2 regions of the Sphingomonas sp. PP-CC-3A-396 genome follow, and region 1 is predicted to be linked to the other one. Evidence: predicted binding sites of a transcription regulator. Region 1 holds the regulator's gene; the other holds the start of a gene.
What was found. The regulator LexA, encoded in region 1, represses DNA repair genes until DNA is damaged. The targets are predictions, from matches to a motif close to GTTCCNCNCTTGTTCT.
Positions count from the first base shown of each region.

Region 2: the regulator LexA is predicted to act here: its motif matches at 7,049-7,064, upstream of C8J40_RS12825 (MmcB family DNA repair protein).

Region 1 covers NZ_SLYF01000004.1:121,423-130,899, forward strand. Annotated here, with positions in the region: gene trpC (indole-3-glycerol phosphate synthase TrpC) at 1-207, shown strand, start outside; gene moaC (cyclic pyranopterin monophosphate synthase MoaC) at 204-671, shown strand; gene C8J40_RS08940 (energy transducer TonB) at 763-1,458, opposite strand; gene C8J40_RS08945 (molybdopterin molybdotransferase MoeA) at 2,014-3,195, shown strand; gene lexA (transcriptional repressor LexA) at 3,264-3,935, shown strand; partial or broken gene C8J40_RS08955 (ComEC/Rec2 family competence protein) at 4,596-5,840, opposite strand; gene C8J40_RS08960 (VOC family protein) at 5,987-6,385, shown strand; gene C8J40_RS08965 (ComEC/Rec2 family competence protein) at 6,513-7,538, opposite strand; gene gltX (glutamate--tRNA ligase) at 7,623-9,008, shown strand; gene C8J40_RS08975 (citrate synthase) at 9,034-9,477, shown strand, end outside.
Region 2 covers NZ_SLYF01000006.1:75,596-85,072, forward strand. Annotated here, with positions in the region: gene C8J40_RS12775 (pyruvate, water dikinase regulatory protein) at 123-956, shown strand; gene C8J40_RS12780 (nucleoside triphosphate pyrophosphatase) at 953-1,543, shown strand; gene C8J40_RS12785 (shikimate dehydrogenase) at 1,830-2,642, shown strand; gene coaE (dephospho-CoA kinase) at 2,639-3,214, shown strand; gene dnaQ (DNA polymerase III subunit epsilon) at 3,230-3,922, shown strand; gene raiA (ribosome-associated translation inhibitor RaiA) at 3,984-4,595, shown strand; gene C8J40_RS12805 (PTS sugar transporter subunit IIA) at 4,699-5,166, shown strand; gene C8J40_RS12810 (PaaI family thioesterase) at 5,286-5,753, shown strand; gene C8J40_RS12815 (DUF1491 family protein) at 5,750-6,076, shown strand; gene C8J40_RS12820 (cell wall hydrolase) at 6,230-6,865, shown strand; gene C8J40_RS12825 (MmcB family DNA repair protein) at 7,076-7,573, shown strand; gene C8J40_RS12830 (ankyrin repeat domain-containing protein) at 7,701-8,309, opposite strand; gene C8J40_RS12835 (SCO family protein) at 8,389-8,982, shown strand; gene C8J40_RS12840 (YcgN family cysteine cluster protein) at 8,979-9,413, shown strand; gene C8J40_RS12845 (SprT family zinc-dependent metalloprotease) at 9,418-9,477, shown strand, end outside.

The sequences.
Region 1 (9,477 bases):
CTGCGCGACTTCTCGGTCGATTTCCAGCGCACCTACGACCTCGTCGGCAAGGCGCCTAAGGACTGCACCTTCGTCGCCGAGAGCGGCCTCACGACGCGCGCGGAACTCGACGCGATGGCCGAGCACGACATTCACTGCTTCCTGATCGGCGAAGCACTCATGCGCCAGGACGATGTCGAAGCGGCAACGCGCGCTCTCGTCGGATGACCGGCCTGACGCACATCGACGAAGCCGGCGCGGCAAGAATGGTCGACGTTGGTGGCAAGGCGGTCACCGCCCGCGAAGCCGTCGCCTCAGGCCGCATCACCATGTCCACCGAAGCCGCCGCAGCGATCGGCGCCGGCACCGCGAAGAAGGGCGACGTCCTCGCCGTCGCGCGCGTCGCCGGCATCATGGCCGCCAAGCGCACGAGCGACCTGATCCCCCTCTGCCACCCGCTCCCGCTGACCAAGGTGGAAATCGACCTCGTGGTGGACGAAACCGGCGTAACCGCCACCGCCACCGCCTCGACCGAAGGCAAGACCGGCGTCGAGATGGAAGCGCTCACCGCCGCCACGGTCACGCTCCTGACGATCTACGACATGGCCAAAGCGATCGACAAGACGATGGTCCTCACCGACATCCGCGTCCGCGCAAAGTCCGGCGGCAAATCCGGCAACTGGGCCGCGTAGAAGAAAACCCTCCCCCCAACGGGGAGAGGGATAGACGCCAAAGGCGGCGAGGGTGAGGGCAAGCCAAGCAGAACGCGCCTAGCCTGGGACTTCAATCCCCACCCATAGCCCATTCATGATCCTCCACGATCGTCGACTCCACCGGCCGCCCCGCCGCATCGAGCGAAGGCTCATACCGAAACCGCTCCTCGATCAACCGGCACGTAAGCGCATCCAACTCCCGGCTCCCGCTCGACCGGGTCACCCGGCACCGAGACACCCGCCCATCGGTCTGGACCAGATACCGCACCGAAACCCGCCCCCGGATCCCCGTCTCGGCCGCCTCGCGCGGATAGTCCGAATCCTTTAGCCGCCCCTTGCGCCACCGCGGCGGCGTCTCCTCACCACCCCCGCCGTCGCCATTGCCATACCCACCGCTCCCGGTGCCATTGCCGATCCCGCCACTCCCCGTCCCCGGCCCGCGCACATCCGAAGCGCCCGCCGTAGCCTGCGCCCCCACCCCGGCCTTCTCCGCAACCACGACAGGCGGCAGCACCACAACCGGCACCACCGGCGGCGGCGCCACTACCTCGGTAGCCTTCGACTTCAAATTAGGCGGCGACGCAGCCCCCTCCGGCTTGCGGCTAGGCGACGGCCTAGGCCGCACCTTCTCCTCAGGCGGCGGCGGTGGCGGAGGCGGCGCCGCATCGAACACCTTCAACGCATCGCTGACCACCGCCGGCATCGTCACCACCAGCCCGTTGAGCAGCGCATAGCCCAGCACCCCCGGCAACAGCACGGCGCCCACCGCCGCCCCGATCCTGTCTCTCGCCCGAGGCTGATTGCGTGTCATCATGCTGATCTGGTGTCTCTTTCCCCCAAACATAGCCCCGCAAAGGATGAACCCGCGCTGGCCAGAGGTTCAGAGACGGCGAGCAACGACGACCTCACACTCGCCGTTACTGTCGAGGAAGTCCTCACACAGATCAAAACCCCACCCCGGCGAAGGCCGGGGCCCAGTTGGGAAGGTCGCAGTAGCGAAGCACGACAACCGCCAAATTTATGTTTCCCCGCGAAGGCGGGGACCCAGCCCTGGGCTCCCGCCTTCGCGGGAGAACAAGAAGGCGGTAGCTAACGTTCGATATCTGCCCGCCCAGACATCGCCATGGCGGCTAAGCTCTCCGCGCCCCGCTTAGCCAACAACGCCTGTCCTACATATCAAACCCATGGCAAAGCACGGAACCTACCCCCACGCCCCGCGCTTCCCCATACATCGCCCAAAGAACAAACCGCCAAAACGCTCCCAGCGTCTACACTTCCTATACTTCACTTTTCCGAACCGCCCAGAAACAGAGCCTTACGCATGACCCTAGTCCCCGTCGCCGAAGCCCAGTCCCGCCTCTTCGCCATGGCCCCTCGCGTCGGCCACGAGACCGTGACGCTACGCGAAGCCGCCGGCCGCTGGGCCGCCGAGGACATCCTCGCCCGCCGGACGCAACCCGCGGCGGATCTCTCGGCCATGGACGGCTACGCGATCCGCTTCGAAGACCTCCCAGGCCCCTGGAAAGTCATCGGCGAAAGCGCCGCCGGCCGCCCCTTCGCAGGCAATGTCGCCTCCAACGAGGCCACCCGCATCTTCACCGGCGCCGCCATGCCCGAAGGCGCCGACACCGTCATGGTCCAGGAAGAAGCCGAGCGTGACGGCGAAACCCTGATCCTCGCCGGCGAAGGCCCGCCGACACTTGGCCGCAACACCCGCCGCAAGGGCCTCGATTTCTCCACCGGCACCCGCCTGATCGCCGCCGGCGATCGCCTCAGCCCCGCGCGCATCGCCGTCGCCGCAACCGGCGGCCACGGCACCCTCACCGTCAACCGTCGCGTCCGCGTCGCCGTCGCCGCCACCGGCGACGAACTCGTCCCCCCCGGCTCGACCACCGACGGCGTAGCGCTCCCCGAATCGAACGGCATCATGCTCGCCGCGATGCTCGCCGACATGCCCGTTGACATCATCGATCTCGGCATTCTGCCCGACAATCTCGAGATCCTCCGCGAAGCCTTCGCGAGCGTCGAGGCCGACCTGCTCGTCACCACCGGCGGCGCGTCGGTCGGCGACCACGACCTCGTCCGCCCCGCGATCGAAGCCGCCGGCGGCACCATCGACTTCTGGCGGATCGCGCTGCGCCCCGGCAAGCCGATGATGGCCGGCCGGATCGGCGAGATGATGGTCCTCGGCCTCCCCGGCAACCCGGTCTCCGCGTTCGTCACCGCGACGCTGTTCGTGAAGCCCGTCGTCGCGCACATGGCCGGCGCACGCGATCCGCTCCCCCAGTCGACCCACGCGCTGCTCGGCGAAGACCTCCCCGCCAACAACGCCCGCACCGACTATCTCCGCGCCGAGCTGCGCGACGGCAAAGCCTATGCCTCGACGATCCAGGACAGCTCAATGCTGCTAACGCTGGCCCGCTCGACCTGCCTCATCGTCCGCCCCGGCAACGCTCCGGTTGCAAAGAGAGGCGAATCGGCGGAAATCCTCGTGATCGCGTGATACGGACGCTTGACGGCGTTAATTATGTTCCATAGAAGTTCCCAGTCTGTTCCGGACGGAGAACCGCCATGCTCACGCGCAAGCAGCACGAACTCGTCTGCTTCATCAACGATCGCCTCAACGAAACCGGCGTCTCGCCGTCGTTCGAGGAGATGAAGGACGCCCTCGACCTCAAGTCGAAGTCGGGCGTCCACCGTCTGATCAGCGCGCTCGAGGAGCGCAACTTCATCCGCCGCCTGCCGAACCGTGCGCGCGCACTCGAAGTGCTTCGCATGCCCGAGCGTGCCGAGAAAAAGGCGCCATCAAAGGCGTCGAACGTAAAGCCCGCGCCCGCTACCGCGCCACAGCCAGCGAACGACGTCGTCGAGATCCCCCTCCACGGCCGCATCGCCGCCGGCGTCCCGATCGAAGCGTTCGAAGGCAGCACGATGCTGGCCGTCCCCGCCGCACTGCTGGGTTCGGGTGAACACTATGCGCTCGAAGTCTCCGGCGACTCCATGGTCGAGGCCGGTATCCTAGACGGCGACTACGCCCTGATTCGCCGCACCGAGACCGCCCGAGACGGCGAGATCGTCGTCGCCCTGATCGAAGACAGCGAAGCCACCCTGAAATACTTCCGCCGCGAAGGCGCCATGGTCCGTCTCGACCCTGCAAACCGAGCCTACGATCCCCAACGCTACGCCCCCGCCCAAGTCCGCGTCCAAGGCAAACTCTCCGGCATCCTCCGCCGCTACGACTGAACTGCCGGGACCGACCTGCGTCATCACGACGCAGGTCGGTCTCGGTTTTTGGTTGCTCAGGAAAAGCGACAGCCTAGCCTTAAGCCAAGTCGCTTCTCCGGCCGACAACAGCGGCCGGATCTCTTAAGCAAGTTAAGCGAGATGTACTGGGCGTGTCGAAAAGCGACTAGTTTTTCGACACGCCCAACCGGCCCCCAAGCGTCCGGAAGCCCCTCTCACGCTCTGATGCATAGTCGCGTTCTCGACTCGAATGCCCAATCTCTGCGTCTCTGCGCCTCTGCGCGAACATCTCGTCCTCAATCTCCAGCGCGGCCGAAGAATTGGTTCACGTGGAGACGCGGAGGGGTTGCGCTTAGGGAAAACGAAGCACCTCCAAACGTCTTCGGAAGGAAGACTAAACAGTCCCCAGCCCGAGCCACCCCGTCATACAACAACCTTCTCCGCGTCTCCGCGTGAACCAGTTCGTCTCGCTGTGACCGCACGGGAAAACGAAAGATCTTGTTCACGCGAAGGCGCAAAGGCGCGAAGATATGGTGCCTGGATCAGCGCCTACCGGCTTTCGCTGGCGGCAAAAAACTGACGTCGGCTTATCGTTCATGGAGGTTTAAGGCCTCCCAAGCGGCATCACCTTCGCGCCTTTGCGCCTTCGCGTGAACAGTTCTATTTTTGACGGCCTTGGCCGGCGCGAAACGCCGATACAGTACCGTGAAACCGATCATGGCGCGGCCTGAACGCGTACGCGGTGCGTTCGAGGAGAGGCGGATCGCGCCAGGGGTGACGATCGCCTGCGTTCAGGATGGTCACGACCGTCCCGCTTCCCAAGGTCAGCGCGACGCCGCCCGTACGCCGGAGTACACGACGATCCAGTTTCAGCCACCGCGGTACGCACCGCTTCGGCAGACCGCGTTCGCTGACGACAACATCGGCGCCGTGACAAGCGGTAATGAACTCAGCAATCGGCACCATATAGTCGCTGCGGGTCGCCAGGATGCGCCACATCCGTCCCCGCGCGCCGATATCGGTAACGCAAAGATCGCGGCTGCACCGCGCATCGGGTTGGTCCGCCAGCAGCAGCGGCTCGCCATCCACGCCACCATTCTCTGCAAGCATGTCGCGCGTATAGTCGCCGGCCCGATCGCGCAGCATCGCAAGCCCCGCCGCCGTCCGCACCGCGACATGGCGCCCGTCGCCGGTCACGAGAACATCCGGCGCGGGCGTCGTCAACGCCCAGACCGCGCCGATCGCCAGTGGTACCAGCCCGAGCCGCCGCCACCGCGTTCGCCACAAGGCGATCCAGATGCCACCGACGATCATCAACGCGAACGCCGCCGTCGGCATAGCGGGCAAGGACCGCACCGATCCTGGCGCGCTGGCAACGATATGCGCGAGCCACAACAGCGCATCGAGCGAGCGCTGGACCAACCACCATATCGGTGCACCCAGCCCGCCGGCGTCCAGCAGCAACGCCAGCGCTTCCAACGGCATTACCACGAACGTCGTCAGCGGGATCGCAATGATGTTGGCGAACGCGCCGTACAGCCCGGCCTTGTGAAAATGATATACCGCGATCGGCATCAGCGCGAACTCCACGAGCAGCCCGGTGATAAGCAGCGATGCTACCCCGCGAGCGAGGCGGCGCGGTCGGCCCTCGTCGTGGGGCCCGAAAAACGTGCGAACCGAAGGGTGCTCGTGCAGCGCCATGATTGCGGTGATTGCCGCAAACGAAAGCTGGAAGCTCGGTCCCGCCGCCGATTCGGGCAGCACGAGCATGACGCACGCCGCCCCCGCCGCGACGAGGCGCAAGGTCATCGCCTCACGCCCCATCGCGAGAGCTGCCAGCACGAGCAGCGCGGCCACGCACGACCGAATCGTCGGAACCTGGCTTCCGGTCAGGGCGTTGTAGCCGTAGCCTACTGCCGCGCGATTTTCTCGAACGTCCGCTGACGCCCACTTGCGGACATTCCACGGGCCGGGGTGACTGCGGGTTACGCGCCAGTTAGGTGAGACTGCTAATAGCGATCGAAAGTCGATCAGCCTTCAGGAGAGTGTCTGTGCTTTTTCACACCATGGTCGGATCGAATGACATCGAACGGTCAAAGCGCTTCTACGACACGGTGCTCGCCACCCTGGGTGCAGGCGAAGGAACGCGGAACATCGCCGACAGCGGCCATACCCGTCTGATCTACAACAATGGTAACGGAACCAACTTCATCGTCAGCCAGCCGATCAACGACGAACCGGCAAGCGTCGCTAACGGCAGCACCGTTGCCTTTTCCTGCGACTCGCCCGAACAGGTGAAGCAGCTTCACGATACCGCCGTTGCCGCTGGCGGGTCCTCGATAGAAGCTCCGCCGGGACCGCGCGAAACTGCCTCCATGGGCACCATCGAGCTGGCCTATTTTCGTGACCCCGACGGCAACAAATTGTGCGGAATTCATTTTCCTGCCTGATTCGTTCGATACGGGTCCGCTTCTGTCGATAGCGGACCCCGATCATGCGATCCCGCGAAGACCCGCTTTCCTCCAATCCCGGACATTCAGTGGCCGCGCAAATCTGCCAAAAATAAGGGTTTGACTCCTATAACGCACGGGTCAGCAACGTATAGCCGATTGCCGCCGCCGCTCCCGCCAGCGCAGCGATCAGAGGCAAGCGCGCGTGCAACGCCAGCCAAGGGCTTAGCGCCAGCAGACGCAACACGATCAGCATCGTCGCGGCTACCGCAGCCGTAATATGCAATCCGCTCACCGACAGCAGATGCGCGAGCCCAGCGCGGCGCATCGCCTCCGAATCCTCCTCGCTGATTGCGCCGACGTCGCCGGTGGCTAGTGCGGCGGCGATCCCGCCCGCGCTGCCATCCAGTCGCGAGACAATATGGCGCGACAGCGCGACGCGGATGCCGGCTCCCGACTCGCTCGGCGTCGTCACGACCACCGGTGCGAAACCTCTTCCTGTCGCGCCGATCCCGCCGAACCAAGCAACTCGGGCGAAATCGTAGGCGCCCGGCACCGCGGGCAGCGGCGGCGGCATCAGCCGCGCCCGCAGACGCACGACCGCTCCCGTTCCCAGCAGCTTCGGCGCATCCGATTCCGCCAGATTGACGCGGATGCGGTATGGCAGGGTCACCGGTTGCCCGTCGGTCTCGGCGCCCTTCCCGATCGGCAGCAGCGTCAGCCGGACCAGCTTCCGCGCCACCAGCGGCTCAATAGCCTCCACCCTCGCGGAGAAACTCGCGATCGACGGTCCGCCCAGCACTGGTCGCGCCACCGACTCTGATCGCGCCCAGATGAGACCCAGACCCAGCGCCGCCGTCAGCAACCCAATCGCGAGCGACCGCGCCGCACGGCCACCCTGCCCGACCGCCAGACATGCCAACCCGCTCGCCACCAGCAGCAGTATTGCCACGCACCACGCCGCCGGATCGGGCAGCGCGAACCACAAAGCGATCCCGCCGCCCAGCATTACCGGCAGCCATAACACCAACTGGTCGCGCTCCGCCTCGAGCCAGCGTTCCACGGCAAGCCCGACGACAGCCCCCCATCGCGGCACGCCCATTTGTCGCCGCCAAGGACGCATGCTAGGGGCGGCGACGGCTGTCATGGCCATCGTTTCTCCATCGTTTCATCAGTCTGGGAGCACCCGCGGTTGGGCGCAATATCTGATACGGGCACCGCCGCTTCGGCCGCACCCGTGGTTACCCGTTTCGCTCCGTCGCCGACGGGGTTCCTGCATCTTGGCGGCGCGCGCACCGCGCTGTTCAACTGGCTGTTCGCAAAGGCGAACGGGGGCAAGTTCCTGTTGCGCATCGAGGATACCGACCGGGTCCGTTCGACCCAGCCGGCGATCGACGCGATCATCGACGGCATGCGCTGGCTCGGGCTCGACTGGGACGGCGACGTCGTCATGCAGTTCGCCGGTGCCGAGCGCCACGCCCAGGTCGCACACGAGATGGTGGCAAATGGGCATGCCTATCGCTGCTACATGACCAACGACGAGATCGCCGCGATGCGTGCCGAGGCACAGGCCGCGAAGAAGCCGCTCCGCATCCGCAGCCCGTGGCGCGATCGTCCCGAGAGCGAAGCGCCGAACCTCCCCCACGTCGTCCGCCTGCGCGCGCCGCAGGAAGGCGCCGTCACGATCGAGGACCGCGTTCAAGGCGCCGTTACGGTCAAGAACGAGGAGATCGACGACCTCGTCCTGCTACGCTCCGACGGCACCCCGACCTACATGCTCGCCGTCGTCGTCGACGATCACGACATGGGCGTCACGCACGTCATCCGCGGCGACGATCACCTCAACAACGCGTTCCGGCAGCTGCCGATCTACCGCGCGATGAACTGGCCCGAGCCGATCTACGCGCACATCCCGCTGATCCACGGACCCGATGGCGCCAAGCTGTCGAAGCGTCACGGCGCGGTCGGTATCGAAGCGTATCGCGACGAGATGGGTATCCTGCCCGAGGCGTTCGACAATTACCTGCTCCGGCTCGGCTGGGGTCACGGCGACGACGAGATCATCAGCCGCGAACAGGCGGTCGAGTGGTTCGACCTGTCGGGCGTCGGCAAGTCGCCCTCGCGCTTCGATTTGAAGAAGCTCGAGAACCTCAACGGCCATTATATCCGCGAAGCCGACGATGCGCGGCTGGCGCAGCTCGCCGCCGATCGTCTTGGCCACGACCTGCCGACCGGCGGACTCGATCTTCTGACTCGCGCGATGCCCGTCCTGAAGCCGCGTGCCGCAAACCTGAACGAACTGGCTGAAGGCTCGAATTTCCTGTTCAGCCAGCGTCCTCTGGCGATGGATGACGCCGCGGCGAGCCTTTTGCAGGGTGAAGCGAGTGCGATTTTGGTCAATGTCCATGCCGAACTTGACGCGCTCGCCACGTGGGATACGGAGGCGCTCGAAGGCGCGGTACGGCGCGTGGCCGAAGCGCGGGGCGTCAAGCTCGGCCAGGTCGCACAGCCGCTTCGCGCCGCGCTGACGGGACGCAAGACGTCGCCGGGGATCTTCGATGTGCTCGATTTGCTCGGGCGCGACGAGAGCCTTGGCCGGATCGCCGACCGGATGGCTAGCTGATAAGATTTCGAGGAAGGATACAAGCATGAGCGAGACCGCAACCCTCAAGGTCGACGGCAAGGATTTCGAGTATCCGGTGATGTCCGGTACGGTCGGACCCGATGTCATCGATATCCGCAAGCTGTACGCGCAGACGGATAATTTTACCTATGATCCGGGTTTCACCTCGACGGCGTCGTGCCAGTCGAAGCTGACCTATATCGATGGTGACGCAGGCACGCTGCTGCACCGCGGCTACACGATCGGCGAGCTTGCCGAGCAGTCGAACTTCATGGAAGTCGCGTACCTCCTGCTCAACGGCGAACTGCCGAACGAAGACGAGCTGGCGAACTTCTCGACCACGATCACGCGCCACACGATGGTGCACGAGCAGCTCGCGCAGTTCTTCCGTGGCTTCCGCCGCGATGCGCATCCGATGGCGATCCTGTGCGGCGTCGTCGGCGCGCTGTCGGCCTTCTATCACGATTCG
Region 2 (9,477 bases), on a different contig from region 1:
AGAATCGGTGTTATCAACGGCGAACCCGTCGCTTGGCGAGGCGGACGAGTTACGCTAGCCGTTCTCCCCATGTTATCCACAGATTCACGCCCACAGGCCCGCCCGCTGGGGATAAAACGCCGATGATGCGGCTCCACCTTCATTTGTTGTCGGATTCAACCGGCGAGACGCTGGAGAACATCGCGAAGGCGGCGTTGGCGCAATATGACGACGTCGAGACGGTCCGCCATTTCTGGCCGATGGTGCGGACCGAGGCGCATCTCGAGCGCATCCTCCAGGAGATCGCGCAGAACCCGGGGCTGGTGGTGTTCACGCTGGTAAACCCCGCGACGCGGCGAATTCTGGAGCAGCGGTGCCTAGCGCTAGGTCTTCCGGCAGTAGCGCCGCTCGACCCGGTCAACGACGCGCTATCGGGGTTGCTCGGGCAGCAGGCAAAGGCGCGACCTGGCCGCCAGCACGTCCTCGACGCGGCGTATTTTGCGCGCGTCGACGCGATCCAGTGGACGATCGCCCATGACGACGGGATCGCCTCGGAAGAATGGGAGGAGGCCGATATCGTCCTGGCGGGCGTATCGCGGTCGTCGAAGACGCCGACCTCGATCTATCTCGCCAACCGCGGCTACAAAACCGCGAACATCCCGATCGTCGTGGAAAGCCCACCACCGCTGAACCTCTACAAGCTCGCCAACCCGCTGATCGTCGGTCTGACGACGAGCGCCGACCGCCTGATCCAGGTCCGCCGCAACCGCCTGCTATCGCTCAACCAGCAGCCGGATACGTCCTATGTCGAGGAGGAAGCAGTGATGCGCGAGCTCGCCTTCGCGCGCCGCATGTTCGCCGACAATGGCTGGCCGGTGATCGATGTCACCAGGCGTTCGATCGAGGAAACCGCGGCGGCGATCATCGCGCTGTGCAACCAGCGGCGGAGCGACGCAGTGACGCCGGAGGAAGTATGAGCCTGATCCTCGCCTCGCAAAGTGCCTCGCGTCGCGCGATGCTGACCGCCGCGGGTGTGCCGTTCGAGGCGACCTTTGCTGGCGTCGACGAGGATGCGGCGAAGGCAGCGTTGCGCGACCTGTCGCCGCGCGATCTGGCCGATGCGCTGGCCGAACTGAAGGCGCTCAAGGTTTCGGCGAGAATGCCGGGCTATCTCGTCCTCGGCAGTGACTCGCTGGTAGCACTGGAAGACGGCACTATCCTCGACAAGCCCGTGGACCGAGCCGACGCGGCGGCGCACCTGCGGTTGATGTCCGGCAAACGCCACGACCTGTGGAGCGCCGCGGTCATCGCCGAGAACGGCCAGGCGATCTGGCGCCACGTCGAGCGCGCGAAGATGCACGTCCGCCCACTGTCCGACGCGTTCATCGAGACGTATCTGGATGCGGAATGGCCCGCCATCTCGGGCTGCGTCGGCTGCTACCGTATCGAAGGCCCCGGCGCACAACTGTTCGCCAGGATCGAGGGAAGTCAGTTCACGGTACTCGGCATGCCGCTGCTAAACGTCCTCGATTTCCTCCGTGCGCGAGGCGAGTTGCTGGCTTGATCCTTCCATTCGTCATGCCGGGCTCGTTCCGGCATCCACGGCTCCGCAAAATCGAGAGGCGTGTGAGTTCGCGGAACGGTGGACCATGGAACAGGTCCGGGGTGGCGGAGTGGTTTTGACCCGACACCAAGCCCCCATCCGTCGCCCCAGCGAAAGCTGGGGTATCCCACGGGACAGATGTCGACCGCCAAATAGGGAGATCCCAGCTTTCGCTGGGATGACGGGGACAGCGCGGTGTGCCTATTTATGCGAATACAACGACTAAACTGAGCTACCGGAGCCTCGAATGACCCGTCCCTATGCAGAAGTGATCGGCGATCCGATCGCGCAGTCGAAATCGCCGCTGATCCATGGCTTCTGGCTAGACGCGCTGGGGATCGATGCGGAGTACCGCCACAAGCTCGTCACCCCGGACGCCCTCCCCGCCTACTTCGCCGAACGCAAAGCCGACCCGGCGTGGCGCGGGTGCAACATCACGATGCCGCACAAGCTCGCCGCGCTCGACCACGTCTCCGACCCCGGCAACGTCCGCGGGACGATCGGCGCGATCAACACCATGTTCCGCAACCAGGCTGGCGCCTGCATCGGCACCAATACCGACGCCGCCGGATTCTGGGCACCGATCGACGACCTCGACATCGCCGGCCAGCCCGTCACGGTGATCGGCGCAGGTGGTGCCGCCCGCGCGATCCTGTTCGCGCTGTCGCGGATGGGTGTTGGCCCGGTGACGATCCTCAACCGCAATCCGCTGAAGGGTGCGGCGTTGCTGTCGGCGTTCGGGCTCAAGGGGCAGGCACTGCCGATCGGTCCTGCCGCCCCGCCCTCGCGGTTGCTGGTGAATGCCAGCGTGCTCGGCATGGCGGGTCAGCCGCCGCTCGACATCGATCTCGGCGCACTCGATCCGGACTCGCTGGTCTACGACATCGTCTACTCCCCGCTCGAAACAGGTCTGCTCAAGGCGGCGCGTGCGCGCGATCTGGAAACGGTCGACGGGTTGGAGATGCTGATCGGCCAAGCGGCGGTCGCGTTCGAGATATTGTTCCACGTGGAACCACCGCGGGATCGAGACGAGGATCTTCGGGCTCTGTTGATCAAATGATCATCGGACTGACCGGCTCGATCGGCATGGGCAAGTCCGCCGTCGCCGCGATGTTCGCGGACGAAGGCGTGCCCGTGTTCGACGCGGATGCAACCGTGCACCGGTTGCAGGGCGTCGGTGGCCGGCTGGTCCCCGCAATCGAGGCCGCCTTCCCCGGCTCGACCGTGAACGGCGCGATCAATCGCGCGAAACTCGGCGCAGCGGTGTTCGGCGACGACGCCGCGATCAAGCAACTTGAGGCGATCGTCCACCCCGCCGTCGGCGAGGAGCGCGGCGCTTTCCTGGCTAAGCACGCGGGCAAACACGTCGTCTTCGACGTCCCTCTCCTCTTCGAGACCGGCGGCGACCGCAACGTCGACCTGATCGTCGTCGTCTCCGCTGCCCCAGACGTCCAGCGCGCCCGCGTTCTCGCCCGTCCCGGCATGACTGCGGAGAAGTTCGCCGCGATCCTCGCGCGCCAGACCCCCGACGCCGAGAAACGCGCTCGCGCGGATCATGTCATCCACACCGATACGAGCTTCGACGCAACACGCGCGCAAGTCCGGGCGGTGCTTGCATCCTTGGAAATCTGAGCCGATACCACCTGGATGCGTGAGATCGTCTTCGATACCGAAACCACCGGGCTCAGTTTTTCCGGCGGCGACCGCATGGTCGAAATCGGCTGCGTCGAGATGCTTAACCGGGTCGAGACCGGCCGCACCTTCCACGCTTATTACCACCCCGAGCGCGACATGCCGGTCGAGGCGTTCAACGTCCACGGGCTGAGCGCGCAGTTCCTCTCCGACAAGCCGAAGTTCGCCGACGCGGTCGAGGACCTGCTCGAATTCGTCGGCGACGCGCCGATGATCGCGCACAATGCCGGCTTCGACTTCTCGTTCCTCAACGGCGAGCTCACCAAGTGCGGCCGCCAGATCATCCACATGAAGCGAATGGTCGACACGCTGCAGATCGCGCGCAGCCGTCACCCCGGCGCCAAGCATTCGCTCGACGCGCTCTGCTCGCGGTTCGGGATCGATCGCAGCCACCGCGTCCTGCACGGCGCGCTGCTCGACGCGCAGTTGCTCGCGCAGGTCTATGTCGAGCTGATGGGCGGTCGCCAGATCGGCCTCGGCCTGCTCGGCGACACCGGCAGCACCGCCGCGACTCCGATCGTCGCACAGGCGCCTCGGGTCGTTCGCCCGCCCCGCGTTTTCGCGGTGAGCGAGGGAGACCTTGCGGCCCATGCTGCGTTTATGAAGGGGATCAAGGATCCGATCTGGGGGGCCGTGGCGTCCGGATGACGCTGGCAGGGTGGAGCCAATAGGACCGCCCGAAGACTGTAACGCCGACAAGGAGACGACAATGGATATCCGGATTTCTGGTCACCAGGTTGACACGGGCGAAGCACTCAACAGCCACGTGGAAGACCGACTCCAGGGTATCGCCGACAAGTATTTCTCACGCGCCATTTCGGCCGAGGTCACGTTCGGCAAGGGACCGCACGATGCCGGCTTCAAATGCGATATCGTCGCGCATGTGATGAAGGGCCTCGTGCTCAAGGGACACGGCGACGCATATGATGCGCGCGCCGCCTTCGATGGTGCAGCGGCCAAGATCGAAACCCAGCTCCGCCGCTACATGCGCCGCCTGAAGGATCGCCATGCCGGCGAGGCCGTCGCGATGGCCGAGAGCAACGGCTATGATAACGCCGGCTACACGCTGTTCCAGGAAAGCGTCGAGGAGGACGATGTCGCGGATGCACCGCTGATCATCGCCGAAACGCGCGTCGACATTCCCGAGGCCAGCGTGTCCGACGCGGTGATGATGCTCGATCTGCGCAACACCGCCGCATTGCTGTTCAAGAATGCGGGTACCGGCGCGCACAACATGGTCTACAAGCGCGGCGACGGCACAATCGGTTGGGTCGAGCCACAGCGGGCCGCTTCGACCGGCGCGGCCTCCCCTCCCCAGTAAAGAAGGGTCCATAAAGGCGCGGGTCTCTCAGCCACGCCTTTACGCCCCCGCGCAACCCGCTAAGGCGGACGCGCGCGGGGGCGTATCGAGACACATGAAGACCATGACCGATTTCAGCGATATGCTGCGTCCCGACACGGTGCAGACGGGCGTGATCGCCACCAACAAGAAAGCGGTATTCCAACATATCGCAGCCATCGCCGGCGAGATCGTCGATGCGGATGCGAAGATGATCTCTGAACGACTAGGCGCGCGCGAGAAACTCGGCTCGACCGGGTTCGGTGGTGGCGTAGCGATCCCGCATGCCAAGCTCGACGGGCTGGCGCAGGTTACCGGCGTGTTCGTGCGGTTGGCGCAGGCGGTCGATTTCCAGGCGGTCGACGACCTGCCGGTTGACCTCGTTTTCATGCTGCTGTCCCCCACCGATGCGGGCGCGGTGCATCTGAAGGCGCTCGCGCGTGTTTCGCGGCGGCTGCGCGACAAGGCGTTCCTAGAGAAGCTGCGCGGTGCAGGCTCACCAGACGCGCTCTATGCGCTGTTTACCGCCGACGAGGTCCGCGATGCCGCATGAGTCCTGCCCCGTCATCCTAACGAAAGTCAGAACCCAGAGTAACCGATCGATGCGCTTCGTGGCTCTGGGTCCTGACTTTCGTCAGGATGACAGTAATTTGCTGTTCGCGAGCGACGCAGATGCCTGACACTCCCAACACTGCAGGCGCGGACGCGCATTTCCGCGCGCTGGAATCGCTGTATGCGCAGGCGCCGATCAACCGGTTCTTCGAGTCTTCGCTGGAGATTCCCGAAGCCGGTGTCGCGCGGATCCACTTCACGATCGACGAACGCCATTATCACGCTGGCGGGGCGGCGCATGGGACGAGCTATTTCAAAATGCTCGACGACGCCGCATTCTACGCCTCGAACAGCCTTGTTACCGACCGTTTCCTGCTGACGACCGCGTTCAACCTGCTGCTCACTCGGCCGCTGAAAGTCGGGCCGGTGATCGCCGAGGGACGCTGGATCAGCGGCAAGCGACGTGTGTTCGTTGCCGACGCGCGGCTGATCGATGCGGACGGCGAAGAGGCGGCGCGGGGTACCGGCACGTTCATGCGCTCGCGGATCCCTCTCGCCGGGCTGCCTGGATACCGGGCGCCGGCATGAGCGGCAGGCTGCCCAGCGGTGTGCTCGTCAGCGCCCTCCTTCGCCGCGTCAACGACGCTGGCGGGTTCGGCGCGGTGATGGCGAAAGGCGACGCACAGGGCGGCGCGATCCTCGTCATCGCAGTCGACAAGGGCGCTCCTCCCCGCCTGCTGGAACGCGGAATTGGCCCGGATGGACGGACCGCCTTGATCGATTCGACCCCGCCCGAAGACCTCGACGGCTATTGGCGGCGCAGGCGTGCTCGCGACCCCGATTTGTGGGTTGTGGAGGTGGACATCGCAGCGGCGGAACGGTTCGCCGCTGAAACGATCCTCGACGATTGACTCGAAAGCCCCCCCAATAGAGGGGAATTGCAACATTGATTGGCGTTGTGCTGGGACGGGTGCGATCCGGATCGGTTACGCAGTCGGGGGGATGCCTGGACGATCGGCTCGTACGATTGCTTCCACGGTCCAACCGCACCTGAATAAGTTTGAATGACGATTTTGCAGCGGGCCGCGACCATCGCAGCCATGACATTCTCTCTCGCCGGCCTGCTCGGCAACAGCGCACCCGGTCAGGCGACTGGTCTCGATCGTTCCACGGTCAATCTTACGGCTCTCGCAAACCTAAACGCCCTCTCCCCGCAGAATGTTCCGCAGATCGCTCCCGCCGCAGCCACCGTTGCAGCAGTCGAGCCAGTCGCACCTGCCGAGGAAGAAGAATTCGACACGCTCGCCCAGGCCGTTGCCGCGCAGGATAGCGCCGCCGCCGACGAAGCGCTCCAGTGCCTTGCCGGCGCAATCTATTTCGAATCGAAGGGCGAGCCGCTGACTGGCCAGCTCGCGGTCGCCGAAGTCATCATCAACCGCGCCAAGTCGGGTCGTTTCCCGACCAACGTTTGCGGCGTCGTCAAGCAGCGCGGCCAGTTCAGCTTCGTTCGCGGCGGCCAGATCCCCAATATCAACGCCGGCGCCGCCTATCGCACTGCGATCGCGGTTGCCAAGGTCGCGCTCGCCAGCGCGTGGAACAGCCCGGCCGACAAGGCACTGTACTTCAACACGCCCGATCGCCGCCCATCGGTTCGCGCGATCAAGGTCGCCTCGATCGGCAACCACGTCTTCTATCGCTGAGACCATCCGTCTCAAGCAACCTCCTACCCCTTGCCCTTCCCCCCGTTCGCCCTGAGCGAAGTCGAAGGGTGCGCCCCGAACGCAGGTGCTTCGACTTCGCTCAGCACGAACGGGATATGGAAGTCGATTTGGCTAGACGTTTTCCCTGAGATCCGGATCACAATCCGTGAATGAGCTTGCCTCGTTCGCGGATTGTTCTATTTCCGGGGCATGCTCGATATGCCGCCGGACTCCTGCATCGACGAACCGGGATCGCCGCTTTGCGCTGCCGACGTGGCGCGCGGCGTGATCCGCATGTTGCTGCGTCACGACCTGACCGCGATGACCGAAGTCCCGCTCGATGGCGGGCGTCGTGCCGACCTGATGGCGGTCGATGCACGCGGGCAGATCGTCATCGTCGAGATCAAGGTGTCGCGCGCCGACCTGCTCGGCGACGGCAAGTGGCCCGATTATCTTGGGCATTGCGACCGGTATTTCTGGGCTGTCCCGGCAGGGTTCGACGTGGGACCGCTGGATGGTCCTGCGTTCCTGCCCGAGCGCACCGGGATCATCGTCGCGGACCGCTACGACGCGGCGATCGTCCGCGAGGCGCATACCACCCCCCTCCCCGCGCATATTCGTAAGCGCGGGACGCTGGCGTTTGCCCGGCGTGCGGCGCGACGATTGATCGCGCAAATGGACCCGGACGCGGACGGGTTGGCGTTCTAGGCCCATAATCCTCCCCTATGAGGGGGCAGCTCGCAGGGCTGACGGAGGGGTAACGCACCATCGAGAGCGTGACACCCCTCCGTCTGACAAGAGCCAGCCACCTCCCCTGCCAGGGGAGGATCGACGATTAGAACTTCGGACCGGAAACCGCCTTCTTTACCTTCTTCGGCGCGTCGACCAGCAGCTTCGACACTATTGGATTACGCCCGTCTTGCTTGGCGTAATCGCGCGCCGACATGCCGGCCATGATATCCGCCTGATCGGGATCCGCTCCCTCGGTCAGCAACGTCCGGATCATGCCGACGTCGCGGCGCTGCACCGCGCGGATCAGCGGCGTTTCGCCCGCCGAGTTCGCCAGGTTCGGGTTCGCCCCTGCCGCAGTCAGGATTGGGATCATGCCCGTCTGCCCAAGCGTCACCGCGAGCAACAGCGGCGTATTGCCCTTGCCGTCGCGCAAATTCGCATCCGCGCCCTTTTGCAGCAGGAAGCGCAGATACACCTCGTCGCCGCGCTTGATGACGATGTGGAGCGCACCCTCCCCGCTCGTCACGTCGCGCGTGTTGATGATGTTGCTACCGGGCTTGCCGAGCATCTCGAGTACGTCGTTGTTCTTCGCATCGCGCACCGCGGACAGGAACTTGTACCCCTCCGACTGACCCTGCGCGGACGCGGGCGCCGCAACGCAGGCCAGCACAGGCGTCAGGAGGGTGGTGGCGAGGATCAGGCCAATACGCATCGAGAAACTTCCTTGGTTCGTCCTGGATATGGGGCAACGCTTGCGCCGCAGTAGCGAACAGATCAAGGCTGGAGGCATCATGAACACCCGTTTCATCCTCTCCGCGCTCGCCCTGCCGATCTTGGCGCTATCTGCGTGCAACGCGTCCGCTCCCCCTGCCAAACCGCCGCTCGAAGGCGCGCGGATCGGTGGCGCTTTCACGCTGACGGACCAGAACGGGCAGACCGTCACCGAGCGTAGCTTTGCCGGCAAATACCGGATCATGTATTTCGGCTACACCTTCTGCCCCGATGTGTGTCCGACGGATGTCCAGGCGATCGGCGCTGCGGTGAAAAAGCTTGAAACCAGCGACCCCGCGCTCGCCGCGAAGATCGTGCCGGTGTTCGTGACGGTCGATCCGGCGCGCGATACGCCTGCGGTGCTCAAGCAGTTCGTCTCGGCGTTCCACCCACGGATGGTCGGTTTGACCGGTACGGACGACCAGATCGCGAAGATCAAGACCGAATATGCGGTGTATTCGAGCAAGGGCGACGCCTCGCCGGGCGGCGGCTATCTCGTAAACCACTCGCGCCAGGCCTATTTGATGAGCCCGGACGGCAAGCCCCTCGCTTTGCTGCCGCAGGAACAAGGGCCCGACGCAGTGGTGACGGAAATCAAGCGCTGGGCCCGATGAGCGTGCGCTTTTGGGAAGATACGCCGATCGACCAGCTCGATCGCGGTCAGTGGGAAGCCCTATGCGATGGCTGCGGCAAATGCTGCATCCACAAGCTTGAGGACGAGGATACCGGCGAGCTCGTCGCGACCAACGTCTCGTGCCGCCTGCTCGACCGCCGCAGCGGGCAATGCTCGGATTACCGCCACCGTCACGCCTATGTCCCCGAATGCGTGCGCCTGACGACCGGCAACGTCCGCGGGATCGACTGGCTACCCTCGACCTGCGCGTACCGCTTGCGCGCGGCCGGCGAGCAATTGCCCGAATGGCACTACCTCGTCTGCGGCGACCGCGAGGCGGTCCACCGCGCCAAGCAATCGGTGCGCGGCTGGACGATCAGCGAGGACGAGGCCGGTGAGCTCGAATATCACGTGATCGATCGCGAGCTTTAAGACGGTGATCGAAGGCCTGGAGATCGTCCGCCACCCGCGAGCCCGCCGCGCGCGACTGTCGATC